Regions from separate parts of the Bacillus sp. UMB0893 genome, predicted to be linked through region 2. Evidence: predicted binding sites of a transcription regulator. Region 2 holds the regulator's gene; each other region holds the start of a gene.

What was found. The regulator Rex, encoded in region 2, represses fermentation and respiration genes when NADH is low (regulators of the CRP and FNR family bind a similar motif). The targets are predictions, from matches to a motif close to TTGTGAAATATTTCACAA.
Region 1: CYJ36_RS03710 (cytochrome ubiquinol oxidase subunit I) is a predicted target of Rex. The motif match lies at 2,992-3,009, and genes of this name have one in related genera.
Region 3: CYJ36_RS05330 (L-lactate dehydrogenase) is a predicted target of Rex. The motif match lies at 4,393-4,410, and genes of this name have one in related genera.

The regions. Positions count from the first base shown of each region.
Region 1 covers NZ_PKLB01000001.1:724,484-730,931, reverse strand. Annotated here, with positions in the region: gene CYJ36_RS03720 (potassium channel family protein) at 1-482, opposite strand, end outside; gene CYJ36_RS03715 (cytochrome d ubiquinol oxidase subunit II) at 557-1,570, opposite strand; gene CYJ36_RS03710 (cytochrome ubiquinol oxidase subunit I) at 1,586-2,941, opposite strand; gene CYJ36_RS03705 (gamma-glutamylcyclotransferase) at 3,043-3,903, opposite strand; gene CYJ36_RS03700 (ATP-binding protein) at 3,917-5,224, opposite strand; gene CYJ36_RS03695 (DUF6884 domain-containing protein) at 5,325-5,771, opposite strand; gene CYJ36_RS03690 (AbrB family transcriptional regulator) at 6,071-6,448, shown strand, end outside.
Region 2 covers NZ_PKLB01000016.1:5,267-11,714, forward strand. Annotated here, with positions in the region: gene CYJ36_RS22825 (ABC-F family ATP-binding cassette domain-containing protein) at 1-1,434, opposite strand, end outside; gene moaC (cyclic pyranopterin monophosphate synthase MoaC) at 1,587-2,102, shown strand; gene CYJ36_RS22835 (redox-sensing transcriptional repressor Rex) at 2,099-2,740, shown strand; gene CYJ36_RS22840 (twin-arginine translocase TatA/TatE family subunit) at 2,758-2,934, shown strand; gene tatC (twin-arginine translocase subunit TatC) at 2,953-3,702, shown strand; gene CYJ36_RS22850 (YdiK family protein) at 3,914-4,105, opposite strand; gene CYJ36_RS22855 (CPBP family intramembrane glutamic endopeptidase) at 4,108-4,839, opposite strand; gene groES (co-chaperone GroES) at 5,144-5,428, shown strand; gene groL (chaperonin GroEL) at 5,478-6,448, shown strand, end outside.
Region 3 covers NZ_PKLB01000001.1:1,046,291-1,052,738, forward strand. Annotated here, with positions in the region: gene hflX (GTPase HflX) at 1-292, shown strand, start outside; gene CYJ36_RS05300 (methionine gamma-lyase family protein) at 285-1,553, shown strand; gene CYJ36_RS05305 (MerR family transcriptional regulator) at 1,644-2,045, shown strand; gene glnA (type I glutamate--ammonia ligase) at 2,112-3,446, shown strand; gene CYJ36_RS05325 (hypothetical protein) at 4,028-4,225, shown strand; gene CYJ36_RS05330 (L-lactate dehydrogenase) at 4,564-5,496, shown strand; partial or broken gene CYJ36_RS05335 (L-lactate permease) at 5,538-6,448, shown strand, end outside.

The DNA.
Region 1 (6,448 bases), on a different contig from region 2:
TGGCCTGAAAGTTTGTTATTGACGACAATTTCAACGATGCTATGTTCATCAGAAAGTTCCAGATAATCAAGAACATTATTTGAAATTAGATTATGTGCGATTCTTCTCCCCATGTCTCTTTCTGGATGAACAATCCGATCGGCACCTATTTTAGATAATACTTTTTCATGATAATCGTTTTGGGCTTTTACAGTAATAAATTTCACTCCAAGTTCTTTTAACATCAGTGTTGTCAAAATACTTGATTGAATATTATCACCGATTGCGACGATAACATGATCAAAGTTACGAATTCCCAGGCTTTTTAATACAGCTTCGTCCGTTGAATCGCCAACCACAGCGTGGGAAGCAATATTGGCAAATTCATTTACTTTATCTTCATCAAGATCAATAGCCATCACTTCCATGCCTTCTTCACTTAACTCTCGGCAAATACTGCCCCCGAATCGTCCTAAACCAATTACTGCAAAATCTTTTTTCATATGTAAGCCCTCCAGCGATCATTCTATAAGCAGATTTTAACATACCAGCGACAATAGTAAAAATGATTTCAAGTTTACCTTTTCCCTTTAACGTAATCAGCATCAAATAAAAATAACCGCAAAAGCAATACTAGCGACGGGATCAGGAGCAGCAGCCCGGCAATAAAGACAACGACAAGTGTGATGCCCATTGTTTCATTCGTATATCCAGAGTAAATGGTAACAAATGGATTAAGAATATACGGCAAATGGGAAGCTCCATAACCAAAGAATGCAAAGAAGAATTGAAGCATGACCATTATAAATGCTGTTCCATATTTTTTACCAGTATAGATAAGCCAGACGGAAATCATAAAAAATAAAAGGGATAGTCCAAACATCCACCACATTTCAAGCGCTTGCTTGAAATGCCCCGGATTGTGCTGCTTCAATGAGAGAAAAACAAGGAAACTAGCCAATATAGTTGGCGGTGCCCAAAAGAGTGCAAACCTTCTAAGCAGCTCCAGTGCTTTGCTGTCTGAGGCACGATCCGCATAGTAGGTTAAAAAAGATGCACTTATGAAGAGTACAGACACGATTGCAAGAAAGACTACACTCCAGGAATAAAAGCTAGTAAATAATTCTTTTGTCAAAAAAACGACAGTGCCATTTCGTTCTTCTAAAAAGCCTCCTTCAGATATTGACAGGGCTGTTGATAACGAAGCAGGAATAAGAAGCCCCGTTGCTCCATATAAAAATGTATAGAAAAGACTGTCCTTTGCCCCATAATTCCCAAAAGCGTAAAAAGAACCCCGGATTGCGATTAATACTAGCGCAATGCTGCCGGGAACGAGCAAAGCTGTTCCATAATAATAAGCCGTTTGGGGAAAAAAGCCTACAATCCCGACAAAAAAGAAGACGAAAAATACATTGGTCACTTCCCAAACAGGTGATAAATAACGGCTTATCAGGTTATTTACGATATCATCCCGCTTTGTCATTTGGGCATAAAAAGCAAAAAAACCAGCTCCAAAGTCAATAGAGGCAACAATTAGGTATCCATATAGAAAAATCCACAGAACTGTCATGCCGATAATTGGAATGTCCATATCATTTTCCCCTTCCTATTTAAATCGGTACTCAAGCTCGGCTTCAGCCGGATTTTCTTTAAACATCCTCAATAGTACAATGATACATAGCGTCCCAAGAAGTGTGTACAAGCCGAAAAACAGCAGAAACATCAATCCTACATGATCTGAAGTTGTAGCTCCTTCAGCTACCTTCATATAACCTCTAAGAATCCATGGCTGCCGGCCGACTTCAGCAAATATCCACCCCGCCTCTATAGCAATCATTGAAAGCGGACCAGCAGCCACAATCGGCCATAGCAGCCATGATTGAAAACCATTCAAACTTCTTATTTTTCCAAACAATACAAATAGTAATGATATTCCGAGCCCATACATCCCAATCGTAATCATCGTATCAAACAAATAATGAATCCATAATGGCGGTCTCAAATCTTCTTCAATCTCATTTAGACCCGTTACTTCTGCATCTAAATCATTGAAGGAGAGAAAACTGAGCATCTTTGGAATACGAATCTCATTTTCAATTTCCCCTTCGTCATTTAATGTGCCATATAAAATCAAATCCGCACCGGCTTCTGTTTCAAAATGCCATTCACCAGCAGCAAGTTTCTCAGGCTGATGTTCTGCAAGAAATTTTGCCGAAAGATCCCCTGCAAGGGCAGTACCAAATGAAAATACAAGTGCAGACACCATCGTAACTTGAAGGGCTTTTTTATGGTAATCTGTTTTCCTCCCTTTAATAATCATAAGTGCCGTTATTGCTGCAAGCACAAATGCAGATGTCATATAAGAGGACATAAGGACATGAAAGACTTTTGAAGGTGCTGCAGGATTCAACATCGCAGCAATCGGGTCAATACCCGTAATGGTTCTGCCTTTTAGCGTAAAACCTTGCGGAGTGTTCATAAACGCATTTACAGTTGTAATGAATACCGCTGACATTGATGATCCTATGACGATTGGTATTGAAATAAGCCAGTGGTAAATCGGTTTTTCAAACCGGTCCCACGTATATAAATAGATACCCAGAAAGATTGCTTCAAAGAAAAAAGCGAACGTTTCCATAAAAAGCGGCAAGGATATAACCTGACCAGCAATTTCCATGAAACTTGGCCATAATAAGGATAACTGCAGTCCTATACAAGTTCCTGTTACAACACCTACTGCCACAGTTACTACAAATCCCCGAGTCCATCTTCTTGCAAGGAGAATATAGTGAGGATCTCTTTTCTTGATACCGATAAATTCTGCGATCGAAATTAAGACTGGTACTCCTACTCCTATCGTTGCAAAAATAATGTGAAACGCAAGGGTTAATGTCGTAAGCATCCGGCTGAGTATGACACTATCAAGTTCTGCCAATGAAATCGCATCTCCTTTTTGTATCATTATCTAATGAACCTAGCACACATAACTATATGAAAAAGCTTCATAACAAATTGTGAAATATTGAACAAATGTTCAAACAAAGAGAAAGCTATTCTCTGTTATCACGGTTTATAATAGGGGAGTCCTTCCATATAATCACGTATTTTCTGAATATACTCTGCACCAAGTCTTCCTTCTGCACCCCGCAGTATCTCAGCTGAATAATGGTCTGGCGGACGATATTCATCCTTTTTATGTATCACGGTAAACGTAAGGCATTGTTCATATATCATTCCATTCACTTCTATACTTACAAAGGCTGGACGATATAGTTTACTGTCAACTCCTTCTCGCAGGTAAAGGTATTCAACTGCTTCTCTTGGTACGCGATACAATATCCCTTCAGCACTTCCGCCATCTTCCACTAAATCGGCACGCCCCCCGTCTTCCATTGTAACGGTGAACTTAACAGAATAATTCTCTAGTTTTCCGCAGCCTACAACATCAATGAAGTGATGATCAACCGCAGCTTTTCGAAATCGCTCTGCATCCATGCAGGATCCATATGCAAAATAAAGAGTTCCAGTGGATTTCTTCAATCCAAAATGATGCTCTTTCCAGTCACCGCTAATAATTTCCTGCTTGTTTTCTACTTTCTCTGGAGTCATGACATAACTAAATGCATCATATTCTTTTACATCTGTATAAACACGAACAGGAACAAAATCAAAGAGGTTGTCACTGGATTCTGGTCCGCTGCAGCCTTCTAGTTCATGTATTTTAAAGAGCAGTGCCTCATCAATCTCGTACAATTCACCATAAACCCTCTCATCTCCAAGAATCATTGCAGGATAGTCATGGCTTGTCTGATAAAGTCTTCCATTTACCCAAGCCTGCTGGGCGATGCAAAACTCATTTTTAATGAACCTATGATTTTTTTCCAAATAACGAAGTGTACCATAGACAAATAAATGGCATTTCATCTTCCCATTCTCCTTAAACAGGTTCTAGTAATGACCTATGATTCATTACAGGCAGCACAACCTCAAACGTTGTGCCTTCATCAGTATGGCTTGTAACATTGATGTGGCCATAGTGATCTTTAATGATTCTTAAACAAACAGTCAGCCCTAAACCAGTTCCTTTATCTTTTGTAGAAAAAAACGGTTCTCCAAGCTTTGATATTTTTTCTTTTGGTATTCCAATACCTTCATCCGTGATAGATACGATTACTGAACTGCCTTTTACGCAACAGCTTAATGTGATATTTCCCCCATTAGGCATGGCCTCAATCGCATTTTTTATTAAATTGATAAAAACTTGCTTTAATTGATTTTCATCGCAATCTACTAAAATTTCATCTTCCGGCAATTCTTTTACTAATTGAATATTATTTAATGTTGCGTTCGATTCAATCAAGGCCGCTACTTGGTCAAGAATAGTGATTACATTCTTTTCCTTAAAATGTATAGCCTGCGGTTTGGAAAGAACTAGCATTTCACTTAAAACAAGCTCAATTCTTTTAATTTCCTCAAAGATGATATTGAAATATGTATCTTTTTCAGGAAATTCATTTTTGATCAGCTGCAGAAACCCGTTGATAGATGTAAGCGGATTTCTGACCTCATGAGCAATCCCTGCAGCAAGCTGTCCTGCGATCGAGAGTTTCTGAGACTTTAATGCCAAATGCTCATTCAACTCCCTCCACTCTTGCTCAGCGAGTTTACGCTCTGTAATATCGTGTATGGTTCCGACAGTCCCAATTAAATATCCATCCTGATCGTAGTACATTTTAAAGTGCACATCTGCAAAAAATTCACCGCCGCTTTTTTTGCGATACGTTGTTTCCAGTCTGCCCTCTTGGCTTTTAGAATAGGTATAATCCATAAGCGTCGTTTTCACTTTTGACTTCTCTTCAAAAGGAAGATAGTGGTAAAAACTTGAATACAGGCTCTCAGCCCGTTTGTATCCAGTCACAGCCGTCCATGCAGGATTTAAATAAATAAAATTCCCTTCACCATCTGTCTGAAACACAACTTCCTGAATATTATCAAGGACCATTTTTGTCTCATCCAGAAGATTTTTGTACCGGCGCTGACTCTCGCTTAACTGTTTAATTAACAGTTTTGAACGATCAAAATAAGCCCCGAATTTCCAAACTACAGCCAAGATTATGATGTATAGAATACTGCGGAGCATCCAATGTATCGAATGGCTCACAAAATAATAATCATAGATATTCCAAATGAATAGAATAAATACAGCTAATGAAACAATCATAATTCGACCGGTATATTTGTTCATCGCAGCACCTTTTCATTATTATTCTATCTATTATTATAACACTTTATGAAGTTATCTGTATATTTCGACAATAAAGAATTAGAATAATAACTGAACTTTATTAAATTTCATGGTTTGCTAACAGTGCCTTTTTAAGCTTTTGCTGCATATATCCAATTCCAGTGCATGACTCAAGAGGATAAATATATTCTCCTTCAAAAATGGTTTCAATGATAGGTCTAAATTTCTTACCCCCTAAAACTACAAAACTTTTATATTGTGACAAGGATTTATCAGCTGATTGCATCTTTAATTGTTCAAGATTGATTACTTCATCTGATTTCATATTAAATGAAACATCATAATTACCTGGAACATAATCACTTGGCCTCAAAAAACCATGTTTAGCAGAAAGTATCACCCAATCATCAAAAAATACTCTTGCATATTGCTGACACAGCAAATGAAAGGTGCCAATATAAGCGAACTGCGCTTCGGCTTTACCAAGATGCGGTTCCTTATCCCAAATTTTTTTATTTCCGCAAGGTATTACACATAATCTTTTCATAATCCTTTCTCCCTTTCTTTTACATAGGCTGTTCTCGCATTGATTGTTGTTATTGGATATAAATATAACCCGTGGATTTCCGCTGCAGGCACTTGCTTTCCCCTCTATATCCAGCAGGAGTCAAGTGCCTTCCCCTACAATCCACTAAAGTTTTTACCATTTTTTCTAAAAGCAACAAGCTTTACGAAAAGAACCTTTACATATAAAGTGAAGCTGCCTGTTAATGAGGGGTTAAAAAGGAAACTTCCTTCCATTTCATGATAAACTAAAATAGTATTCAGATTAGGAGGACAGCCTCTATGAAGTATTCTTTCACTAAATTGTTGGAAACGTATATTGTCGCATTTTTAGGGGGCTTCCTTTTTTATACTTTCCAAGCGCCGCTTCCTTGGATATTAGGCTCTATGACAGCATTGATCCTTTGGCGATCTTTAACAAATCGGCAGCTTGAGTCTCCCGTTCTTTTAAGCAATTCAGGATTTGTTATTCTGGGCATTTATTTTGGTCTTTCTTTTACGGCTACGACGTTTACAACCGTGATTCCATATTTATTGCCTTTTTTGTTCATTACTCTCTTACTGATTACTTTTAGCATAATTAACAGTTTGCTTGTCACCCGTTTTATTGCGGTTGATAAAATTACAAGTGTTTTTGGTACTATACCAGGCGGGCTATCT
Region 2 (6,448 bases):
GTCGAGATGGTTTGTCGGCTCATCAAGTATTAGCAAATTAGCCTTTTGAAGCATGAGCTTTGCAAGAGCCAATCTTGCTTTTTGACCGCCGCTTAAAGTAGAAACGTTCTTAAGAACATCATCACCTGAAAATAGGAAATTTCCAAGAACGGTCCGAATTTCTTTTTCAGGCAACAACGGATATTCATCCCAAAGCTCATCAAGCACACGTTTATTCGATGTTAAATTAGCCTGTTCCTGGTCATAGTAGCCAATTTTTACACCAGAACCAATTTCAAAAGCCCCACGAAAGGGAGTCATTTTTTGAATGATGGTTTTTAAAAGTGTTGATTTTCCAATACCATTTGGCCCTACAAGAGCAATGCTGTCTCCTCTATTGATTGAAAACGAGACGTTTGAAATGATGGGTGATTCCCCATCATACGAAACGGCAATGTCCTTTGCTTTCAAAACATCATTGCCGCTCTGCCTTTCAATATCAAACCTGAAATGAGCAGACTTTTCATCGCCTAATGGCCTGTCCATCAATTCCATTCGGTCAAGTTTTTTTCTGCGGCTTTGAGCACGCTTTGTTGTTGAGGCCCTCGCCATATTTTTTTGAATAAAGTCTTTCAGTTTCGCTACTTCATCCTGCTGTTTTTCGTATAGCTTTAATTCGCGCTCATAATTGTCAGCGCTTTGCTGCAGGTAGCTGCTGTAGTTTCCAGTATATTTGATGCTTGTCGTCCGGGAAATTTCATACACTTGACTGACCACTTTATCAAGAAAGTAGCGGTCGTGCGAGACGATTAAAATAGCGCCGGGATAACTTTGCAAATATTGCTCAAGCCAAGACAGTGTCTCAATGTCAAGATGGTTTGTCGGCTCATCAAGGACTAATAAATCCGGACTGGTTAAGAGTAATTTTCCGAGTGCCAATCGCGTTTTCTGTCCGCCGCTTAACGATTGAATCGGGGCAGAGACATCAAACTTGGAAAATCCGAGTCCGTGAAGGACAGAGCGGATATCTGCTTCGTATTGGTAGCCGCCTTTTTCCTTAAAATCAATCTGAAGACGATCGTACTCTTTCAGATATTGTTCAAACTCCCGTTCAGATGGATCTGTATTTGCCATCTTTTGTTCGAGATCACGCATCTTCATTTCCATATCTTTTAAAAATTGAAAAACAGACAGCATTTCATCCCAAATGGAAAGATTAGACTCAAGACCTGTATCCTGTGCAAGATATCCAATCGAAACGCCTTTAGGTTTAATAATCTCTCCGGATTCATAAGAAAGCTGGCCTGCTATAATCTTCAGCAATGTTGATTTGCCGGCGCCATTGCGTCCTACTAGTGCAATTTTGTCGCGTGTTTGAATTTCCAGCTTAATATTCGATAATATGAGATCAGCAGCAAAATATTTTGACAGCTGGTTTATTTGTAGCAAAATCATGTATTTTCACCTCAGGCTATGATAGTTTAAGTGTAGCTCATCAAAGAGGGAGCCGCAATGATTGTACCTCTTGCAGGGCAAACATTTGTAACAATAAGTAAAAAGACAGATTTGATAAAATAGTGTATAGTCTAGTATGAGGGGCGTAAAAGATGTCAAATTTTACTCATTTTAACCAGCAGGGCAGAGCCAAAATGGTTGATATATCGAATAAGCAAGATTCTGTACGTACAGCTGTTGCAAGGTCCAGCGTCGTAATGAAGAAACATGTATATGAACAAATCGTAAATCAAAAGCTTAAGAAGGGTGATGTGCTTGCTGTTGCCCAGGTAGCTGGTATAATGGCAGCAAAGAACACCTGGAATATCGTTCCGATGTGCCATCCAATTCCACTAAAAGGAATCAATTTAGAATATCAGTGGAAAATAGAAGGTGAACTCTATCATCTGGAGATTGCTTCGACTGTAAAAACAACAGGGAGTACAGGTGTTGAAATGGAAGCGCTAACTTCTGTTTCTGTCTGCGCACTGACTGTATATGATATGTGTAAAGCACTAGATAAAGGGTTAATAATCGGTCCTGCCTATCTGTCTGAGAAAACAGGAGGAAAAAGCGGGGATTATAAACGAGAGGAACCTGTAGCTTTGAATGTGGGGGATAGAATGTGAACAACATTGAACAATCGAAGATTCCGCAAGCTACTGCCAAGCGCTTGCCATTATACTATCGTTTTTTAAAAAACTTGCATGCATCCGGCAAGCAGCGTGTTTCATCTGCTGAGTTAAGTGATGCGGTCAAAGTAGATTCTGCAACGATCCGCAGGGATTTTTCCTACTTTGGAGCTCTTGGGAAAAAAGGATATGGGTATAATGTAAATTATCTTCTTTCTTTTTTCAGAAAAACGCTCGACCAGGATGAGGTTACGAAAGTTACGTTAATTGGAGTAGGTAATTTAGGCACAGCCTTTTTGCACTATAACTTCACTAAGAATAACAATACGGTAATCTCACTTGCATTTGATGTGGATGAAGAAAAAATCGGCACTGAAATTGGCGATGTTCCAATTTTAAATTTAAACGATTTAGAGGAAAAGCTTCCTAAAGACGTGACAGTCGCTATTTTGACGGTTCCTGCACACGTGGCCCAATCGATTACAGACAGGCTGATTGCAAAAGGAATAAAAGGAATACTTAATTTTACACCTGCCAGATTGAATGTTCCTGAAGAAATCAGGATTCATCATATTGATTTAGCTGTTGAGCTGCAATCGCTCGTTTACTTTTTGAAGCATTATCCAAACGCTTAAGAACAGGGGTGAATGAAATGCCGAATATCGGCTTTGGAAGTTTGTTGTTAATTGTTTTTGCAGCACTCTTAATTTTTGGTCCAAAGAAGCTGCCTGAGCTTGGAAAAGCAGTGGGCAACTCATTGCGCGAGTTTAAACAAGCGACGAAAAATCTAGCGGACGACGATGATGATAAAAAGAATGAAGAGAAGTAAGATAGGATGAAAGCTATCATGAAACAAAACGAAATGTCGGTTTACGATCACATTGCCGAATTGAGGAAAAGGCTGATCATAACGGTCTTTTTCCTGTTCCTTTCTGTGATTGCCGGCTTTTTAGTAGCAAAGCCAATTATTATCTATTTGCAGCATACGAATGAGGCTCAGAATTTAACGCTGAATTCCTTTCGTATGACAGATCCGCTTATGGTTTATATGCAATTCTCATTTATTATTGCTTTTATTATTACATCACCGATCATACTCTATCAGCTGTGGGCTTTTGTGAGTCCTGGTCTTTACGAAAAGGAAAGAAGAGTTACGCTAAGCTATATTCCGATTTCGATCGGATTGTTTCTTGCAGGCATTAGCTTTTCTTATTTTCTATTATTCCCCTTCATCGTAGACTTTATGGAAGAATTCTCCAACGATTTGGAGATTCAGCAGGTGATTGGGATTAATGAGTATTTTCAGTTTTTAATTCAATTAACCGTTCCGTTTGGTTTGCTGTTTCAGCTTCCGGTAGTTATCATGTTTTTAACGAGGCTCGGCATTGTAACGCCGATGTTTCTAGCGAAAATCAGGAAATATGCTTATTTTGCTCTGCTCGTAATTGCAGCATTAATAACACCGCCTGAGCTTGTCTCGCATCTGATGGTATCGGTGCCGTTGTTTATCCTTTATGAAATAAGCATAGTTGTATCAAGATTTGCTTATCGAAAGGCACAGAAGGTACAGTTTGAAGAAGCAAATAAAGAAGGGTGATCCAATTGGCTGCATTCAGCATGCCTTGGACCACCCTGTTTTTACTACTTGGCTGTTTTCGCATAGATTGTTGTTTCTATTAGTAAGATTTATTCACGTTTATCATGAGAATTTCGTACTCTTTTCTACTAATATTACTAGAAGCTATTCCTTAATTAACGATTGAATACACTAAATACGAAAGAACAGCAATAAACCCTTAGCAAAGAGCCTATTTCTTTTTCTTTTTAAAAGAGAGATTAAACATTCTAAGCGCTACTCCCAGATCAAACGTAGCGATGAGCATAAGCAGGATTGTCGGGAACGACCATAGTCCTTCACCTGAACTGTTAACCGCAAGATAGGTAAACAGAATGCCCATTGATAAGTAAAAAATCCCCATTGAAATTGGGCTTGTTCTCATTCTTACATGCCTCCAAAAATAAATTGCATTTGTTCCGCCTGCTTCAGCATCTCCTCAAGCTGTTCCCTGTTAGTTTGCAGAATGACGACAAACGTATTCATCGCAACATGCGCAAAAATAGGAACTAAGATTCGTTTCGTTTTTACATATAGAAAGGCAAACACAAACCCCATAGATCCGTATAGCAGAACGTGCTGAGGTTCACCATGGACCAGTGCAAACACAAGTGAACTGATTAGTGCGGATAAAAAGAAATTAATCCGCTGATACAAGACCCCGAATAAGATCTTTCTGAAAATAATTTCTTCCAAAATCGGCCCAATGATGGATGTGACGAGAATCAATAGAGGTGTAACCTGCAAAACCTCCATGATGACCTTCGTGTTTTCCGACTCGCCTTCAATTCCAAAAACCTGAATTTCGATATTTGCTGCCAGGACCTGAACGAACAGTGCCATAAAAACCCCGCCGACTGCCCACAAGACTGAAGTGCTGACAGGTGAGGCATCTCCTCTGAATTCATTGCTTTTAAAATGATTGCGAAGAAGGAGCAGAACAATGGCGAATGCAACCGCAAAGCTTGCAACCGTCCAGTAGCCTGATGCCGTAATCTGAGCCATCCGCTGTGATTCGCCTTCACCTATCCCCATCCGAAGCAATAAAGGAATGCCCAAAATGCCTGAAAACTGCATCACTATGTATGTCAAAATAATCAACCAATATTCTTTCTTCAAACTAACGACTCCTTTACTGGCTTTCAGTCAAAACATTAAAAAGAAGCAATTTCACTAGGCACTATTGTATCATAAATCATTAAAGGTGTAGGTAGATAACGATGTTAGAGTTTTCATAACAAGTATATAACATGTTAATTCAGCCATAATGATTGAATGGTAAAGGATTATAATTTTTTTAACTTATCACTTGAAATTGAATGAGAGATTATATAATATAGTACTTGTGTTAGCACTCGGGACTTCTGAGTGCTAATAAAAAGAATATTACAAAATCAATGAAAATTTGAGGAGGTTGTTTCACTTGTTAAAGCCATTAGGTGATCGTGTCGTAATTGAGCTTGTACAATCCGAAGAAAAAACTGCTAGCGGTATCGTACTGCCGGATAGTGCGAAAGAAAAACCGCAAGAAGGTAAAGTAGTGGCAGTAGGTACTGGTCGAGTGCTTGACAACGGTGAGCGTGTTGCTCTTGAAGTTGCAGAAGGCGATCGTATTATCTTCTCAAAATACTCTGGTACTGAAGTGAAGTATGAGGGTGCTGAATACTTAATTTTACGCGAAAGCGACATTTTAGCAGTTATCGGCTAAATAATAAATTCCAATATCATAGAACACTATTCTTAGGAGGTAATGGAAAATGGCTAAAGACATTAAATTCAGTGAAGACGCTCGCCGCGCTATGCTGCGCGGAGTTGATGCACTTGCTAATGCAGTAAAAGTAACACTTGGACCAAAAGGACGCAACGTGGTTCTTGAAAAGAAATTCGGATCTCCGTTAATTACAAATGACGGTGTAACAATCGCAAAAGAAATTGAACTTGAAGATGCATTCGAAAACATGGGTGCAAAGCTTGTTGCTGAAGTTGCAAGCAAAACAAACGACGTTGCCGGTGACGGAACTACTACTGCAACAGTTCTTGCTCAAGCGATGATCCGTGAAGGTCTTAAAAACGTAACAGCTGGTGCTAACCCAATGGGTATCCGCAAAGGAATCGAAAAAGCTGTTATTGTTGCAACTGAAGAATTAAAAGCTATCTCTAAACCAATCGAAAGCAAAGAGTCAATTGCTCAAGTAGCTGCAATCTCTTCTGCTGACGAAGAAGTAGGCCAATTGATTGCTGAAGCAATGGAGCGCGTTGGAAACGACGGCGTTATCACAATCGAAGAGTCAAAAGGCTTCACTACTGAGCTTGAAGTGGTTGAAGGTATGCAATTCGACCGTGGATATGCATCTCCTTACATGGTAACTGATTCAGATAAAATGGAAGCTGTCCTTGACAACCCATACATCTTAATCACTGACAAAAAAATCACAAACATTCAAGAGATCCTGCCTGTATTAGAACAAGTTGTACAACAAGGCAAGCCTCTATTATTAATTGCTGAAGATGTTGAAGGTGAAGCACTTGCTACATTAGTAGTTAACAAACTTCGCGGAACATTCAATGCAGTAGCTGTTAAAGCTCCTGGATTCGGTGACCGCCGCAAAGCAATGCTTGAAGATATCTCAGTTCTTACTGGCGGAGAAGTGATCACTGAAGATCTAGGCTTAGATCTTAAATCAGCGAACATCTCTCAACTGGGCCGCGCTTCTAAAGTGGTTGTAAC
Region 3 (6,448 bases), on a different contig from region 2:
CCCCTCTCCAAATGAGGAACATATTTTGATTAGCGCATTCAGTCAAGCGGATATCGACCTTTTAAAAAACAAGATCCAAACTGTTTCGATTCACCAAATGGAGCCATTTAACATTGAAGTTCCGGCTTCAGAGGGAAGACTTCTTTCCTTAATAAAGACGGAAACAATGGTCCACCAATTTTTATTCAATGAAGAAACAAATAAATACGAAATTCAAGGACATTATTTGCCGCAGCATTCAATTGCCGGTCAAATTCAGATGTACAATAGAAAGGGCAACAGCAATGTTTAATCAATTAAAATATGGCGAAAAAATCTCACAATTATCAAATTCAGCAGAAGCCAAAATAGGAGATATCCACAAAAAGATTGATGAGAGAATGGAAAGTAATCAGTATCGTGTCCTGCAAAGCTATAGAGCTCACAAAGTGAGTGATTCTCATTTTATTCCCACAACTGGATATGGGTATGATGATCATGGACGTGACACGCTTGAGAAAATTTACGCAGACGTTTTTGGAGGGGAATCAGGGCTTGTCCGTCCGCAGATCATTTCTGGAACACATGCGATATCCATTGCCTTGTTCGGAATACTCCGCCCATTTGACGAGCTTCTATATATAACAGGGAAGCCCTATGATACGCTTGAAGAGATTGTAGGAATTCGCGGAAGCGGAATCGGATCACTCAGTGAATACAGAATAAGCTATAACGCAGTAGATTTAACGGAAGAAGGGAAAGTAGATTTTAACGCAGTAAAAGCAGCAATGACCAATAAGACAAAAATGATTGGCATTCAACGTTCAAAAGGCTATGCAACAAGACCTTCCTATACGATTGCTGAAATAAAAGAGATGATCGATTTTGTAAAATCGATTAATAAAGATGTTGTTGTTTTTGTTGATAATTGTTACGGAGAATTTGTTGAGGAACTTGAACCTTGTCATGCAGGTGCAGATCTAATTGCAGGTTCTCTAATAAAAAATCCGGGCGGAGGATTGGCAAAGACAGGCGGTTATTTAGTTGGAAAGAAAGAATTAATTGAAGCCTGTTCTTATAGGATGACGTCACCGGGTATTGGCGCTGAAGCTGGTGCTTCTTTATATAGTCTGCAGGAAATGTATCAAGGATTTTTCCTTGCACCGCATGTAGTGGCACAAGCTCTTAAAGGGGCGGTGTTTACAGCAGCCATTTTAGAAATGGCAGGTTTAACTACAAATCCTTCTTGGGATTCTGTACGGACAGATCTCATCCAATCCGTCCAATTTAATCAGGCTGACTTAATGGTTGCTTTTTGTCAGGCCATTCAATATGCATCTCCTATTAATTCTCATGTTACGCCTTATCCAAGCTATATGCCTGGCTATGATAATGATGTTATTATGGCTGCAGGGACATTCATTCAAGGAGCAAGTATTGAACTTTCAGCCGATGGACCCCTTCGCCCTCCGTATACTGCATACGTACAAGGCGGTTTGACTTATTCGCATGTTAAAATAGCCATTTGCTCAGCTATTGATCATTTGCTTGAAAAAGGACTCATTCATCTGTAATAAAATCGATGTCATTTTTCCTAACATGATATTGACACATTATATGACATGGAATATAATAATACTAAGTTAAGAAAAGGAGGGAATATGATGGGTGATACAATTCGACGCACGATGCCCTTATTCCCGATCGGAATTGTTATGCAGCTGACTGAACTTTCAGCAAGACAAATTCGATATTATGAAGAAAATGGATTGGTTTCTCCAGCAAGAACTGAGGGGAACAGACGATTATTTTCATTTAATGATGTTGACACCCTTCTTGAAATTCGAAGTTTAATCGAACAGGGCGTCAACCTGGCAGGCATTAAACAAATCTTTTCCAAGAAAGAGAGTTTTGGTTTGCCAAATGAGGAACAACCTAAAAAAGTGGAAAAACCGGATTTATCCGATGCTGAACTGCGAAAATTGCTGAAAGCTGAGCTTATGCAGGCAGGGCGTTTTCAAAGATCATCTTTAAGACAAGGAGACATGTCGAGATTTTTTCACTGATACGAACTTAGATTCACCTAAATTAAAATAAATAAATCATTGTATTGTTAGGAGAGGATTTTCAGAATGGCTAAGTATACTAGAGAAGATATTGTACAATTAGTACAAGAAGAAAACGTAAAGTACATCCGTTTACAGTTTACAGATATCCTTGGAACAATTAAAAATGTTGAAATTCCAGTGAGTCAGCTTGAAAAAGCATTGGACAACAAATGTATGTTTGATGGTTCTTCTATCGAAGGTTTTGTCCGTATTGAAGAGTCTGACATGTATCTGTTCCCTGACATCGATACATTTGTTATCTTCCCATGGACTTCTGAAAAAGGAAAAGTAGCTCGTTTTATCTGTGATATTTATAGCCCTGATGGAACTCCATTTCAAGGAGATCCCCGTAACAATTTAAGACGTATGCTTAAAGAAATGGAAGACTTAGGATTCACAGATTTCAATCTTGGGCCTGAGCCGGAATTCTTCTTATTCAAACTTGATGAAAAAGGCGAGCCAACTCTTGAATTAAATGACCATGGCGGCTACTTTGATTTAGCTCCTACGGATCTTGGCGAAAATTGCCGACGCGATATCGTGCTTGAGCTTGAAGAGATGGGCTTTGAAATTGAAGCTTCCCACCATGAGGTAGCTCCTGGACAGCATGAAATTGATTTCAAATACGCTGGTGCAGTAAAAGCTTGTGACGACATTCAAACGTTTAAACTTGTTGTTAAAACGATTGCCCGCAAACATGGTCTGCATGCTACATTCATGCCAAAACCACTGTTTGGTGTAAACGGATCTGGAATGCACATGAACTTATCATTATTCACAAACGGCGTAAATGCTTTTTATGACAAAAACAGTGAACTTGAATTAAGCGAAACAGCTAAACATTTCATCGCCGGCATCATTAAGCATGCTCCAAACTTCACAGCTGTTACAAATCCGACTGTTAACTCTTACAAACGATTAGTTCCTGGCTATGAGGCGCCATGCTATGTTGCTTGGTCAGCACAAAACAGAAGTCCGTTAATCCGTATCCCAGCATCACGCGGTTTAAGCACACGCGTAGAAGTACGAAGTGTTGATCCTGCTGCTAACCCATATTTAGCAATGTCTGTGTTGCTTGCAGCTGGATTAGATGGAATCAAGAACAAACTTTCTGCTCCAAAACCAATCGATCGCAACATCTATGTGATGACTAAGGAAGAACGTGTAGAAAATGGGATTGTAGATCTTCCTGCAACACTTGCACAAGCACTTGATAACTTGAAAACAGATGAAATTATTATTAATGCGCTTGGCGATCATTTATACGAGCACTTTATCGAAGCGAAAGAAATTGAATGGGATATGTTCCGTACTCAAGTTCACCCTTGGGAAAGAGAACAGTATATGTCTCAATATTAATACCTAAAAACCCTGATGCCATTGGTGTCAGGGGTTTTTTATAATTCTTAAAATTTTATATAGAATAGCGTTGACCACAAATCTGACCATTTTTTGACCACCAAATTTTTATGAATGACTTTTTTCGTGTATTACAAAGATTAATAAGAAATAAGGTTAGAAGTCCCCATGCACTTGTATTCCACATTAAAGGCGTTAAATCTGCAGCAGTCCCTCAGTTTTGAAATTAAGGGCTTTTTTGATGATTCTGACATACAAAAATAATAATTACATAAATTAAATTAATCAGTTACCTGCTGAAATGAGGTGGACCTATGTTTATTTATATAGTTAAATCTAGTGATTCCTTATTCTCTATTGCAGCAAAATATCAAGTTTCTATGGATAGCATACGCATAATGAACGGATAAAAACGGATATTTAGTACCAGGACAAGATTTACTCATTCCAACAGATATGTATATTGTTCAACCTGGGGATTCGTTATATTCCATTTCCAAAATGAGTTTCACTCCAGTTGAAACTATACGTTTATATAACGGTCTGCTATCGGATATTTAATGATTGGAATGAGGTTGTATTTGCCTGCTAGAACTAAACATGCAGTAGAAAATTTTGGTTTTATAACACCTTCTACACCTGAAAAGAATCAACTGTTAGTTCAGAGCTTTGCACCGATTCATACTTATTGTGGTATTTTTGAATACCATATTTTTGAAGATGGAAGTTTGAGTACTTTAGATGCTAAACACAGTATCGGCATCCCTTGTAATATATGACTGTGGTTAGTATTTGAGATTTTAAAGATTCTATTCATTTGAATAAGATAGGAATACATAGGTTAAAGCGTAAGAATTGTGACATATACGTGAACTCTATTGAAGTTCTGAAAAAACAGGAGTATATTTAAAGCGTGGAAATAATGTGAATCTTTTTACAAACTAACATGTGAAATATTTCACAAATTAAAAGAGAAATAAGCAGTGAATACAGGATAAATTTCACTATTTAGAAAATGGTTAAACTAAAGTATGTTTCACCAATTCGTAAATGGAATTTGTCCATTTCATATTATTCTTTCTTGTGAAATACTTCACAAAAATAGGAGGCAATCGTTATGAATTTAACACTGGGTAATAAAGTGGTTTTAATTGGAACAGGTTCAGTAGGTTCAAGTTACGCGTATGCATTGATGAATCAAGGTATATGTGATGAGTTGGTTCTTGTTGACTTAAATGAAGAAAAAGCAAAAGGCGATGTAATGGACCTAGATCATGGTATTGTTTATGCCCCTAGCGCTATGAAAATTAAATTTGGTTCATATGAAGACTGTATGGATGCCGCACTTGTAGTTATTTGTGCTGGTGCAGCACAAAAACCGGGTGAAACTAGACTTGATCTTGTAGGTAAAAACGTGAATATTTTTGAATCTATTGTAGGCAGAATTATGGCATCTGGATTTAATGGCATTTTCTTAGTTGCAACGAATCCAGTGGATATATTGACATATGCTACATGGAAATTCTCAGGTCTGCAGAAAGAAAGAATTATTGGTTCAGGGACAATATTGGATACTGCAAGATTTCGCTTTTTATTAAGTGAAGAATTTGATACTGCACCAACAAGTGTTCATGCCTATATCATTGGTGAACATGGTGATTCACAACTTCCGGTATGGAGTACGGCGAATATTTCTGGAACACCAATAGCTCCAAAGTTAACAGAAGAAAGAAAAGAAGAGATTTCCGTAAAGGTTCGTGATGCTGCATATAAAATTATTGAATCCAAAGGAGCAACGTATTATGGAATAGCAATGGGATTAGCACGAATAACAAGAGCAATTTTAAAAAATGAAAATGTAATCTTACCAGTTGGAGCATTTTTAAAAGGTGAATATGGTCACGAAAATGTTTATGTTGGTGTTCCATCTGTCATTACACGAACAGGTGTAAAAAATATTGTTGAGATTTCATTAAATGAAAGCGAAAAAGAAAAGTTTTCACATTCTGTTAAAACTCTTAAAGATATTCAGGCTCTATTTTGGGAGTAGGCTTATTTCTTAAGTAAGAAATATGTAAGGGAGCAGTTATTATGTTAGTAGATACTTTCAATCCTTTTAATAATCTTATCATTTCAGCAATAGTTGCAGCTATACCGATCCTTTTGTTCCTTTTATGTTTGACCGTATTTAAAATGAAAGGTATTCATGCAGTGCTTTTAAATCTATTGGTAACCTTCCTCATCGTCCTTTTCGTATTCAAGTTACCTATTGGAGATTTAATAGGGAGTGTCATACAAGGTGCAATACAAGGGGTATGGCCAATTGGGTACATTATTGTAATGGCAGTTTGGCTTTATAAAATTGCAGTTAAATCGGGGAAATTTGATATTTTACGTGGCAGTATAGCGGGGATTTCAAAAGACCAGCGTCTTCAGCTCTTATTAATTGGATTCTGCTTTAACGCATTTCTTGAAGGAGCGGCAGGTTTTGGTGTTCCAATTGCAATATGTGCTGTTCTATTAGTTTCGTTGGGATTCAAACCATTACAGGCAGCAATGCTTTGTTTGATAGCTAATGGTGCATCAGGGGCTTTTGGAGCAATTGGTATTCCTGTGGGCATCATAGATACATTTGGTCTGGAGGGTAATGTAACCTCAATGAATGTGTCAATCATGACTGCTTTAACACTGCCAATCATTAATTTCACCATTCCATTTTTATTAATATGGTTAATCGATGGGATTAAAGGTATAAAAGAAGTATTACCAGCTATTTTAGTGACATCGATTACCTATACAGTGACCCAAGCTATTATTACGCTATTTGTAGGACCAGAGTTAGCTGATATTATACCTTCTCTTTTAGCTATGGGACTGTTGGCATTATTTCTTAAAAAATGGCAGCCTAAACAAATATTTTTACTCAATGGGAAGAACTGTGAAGTTGAAAAGCATTCAATGAGCGAAGTTATAAAGGCATGGTCTCCATTTTATTTATTGAC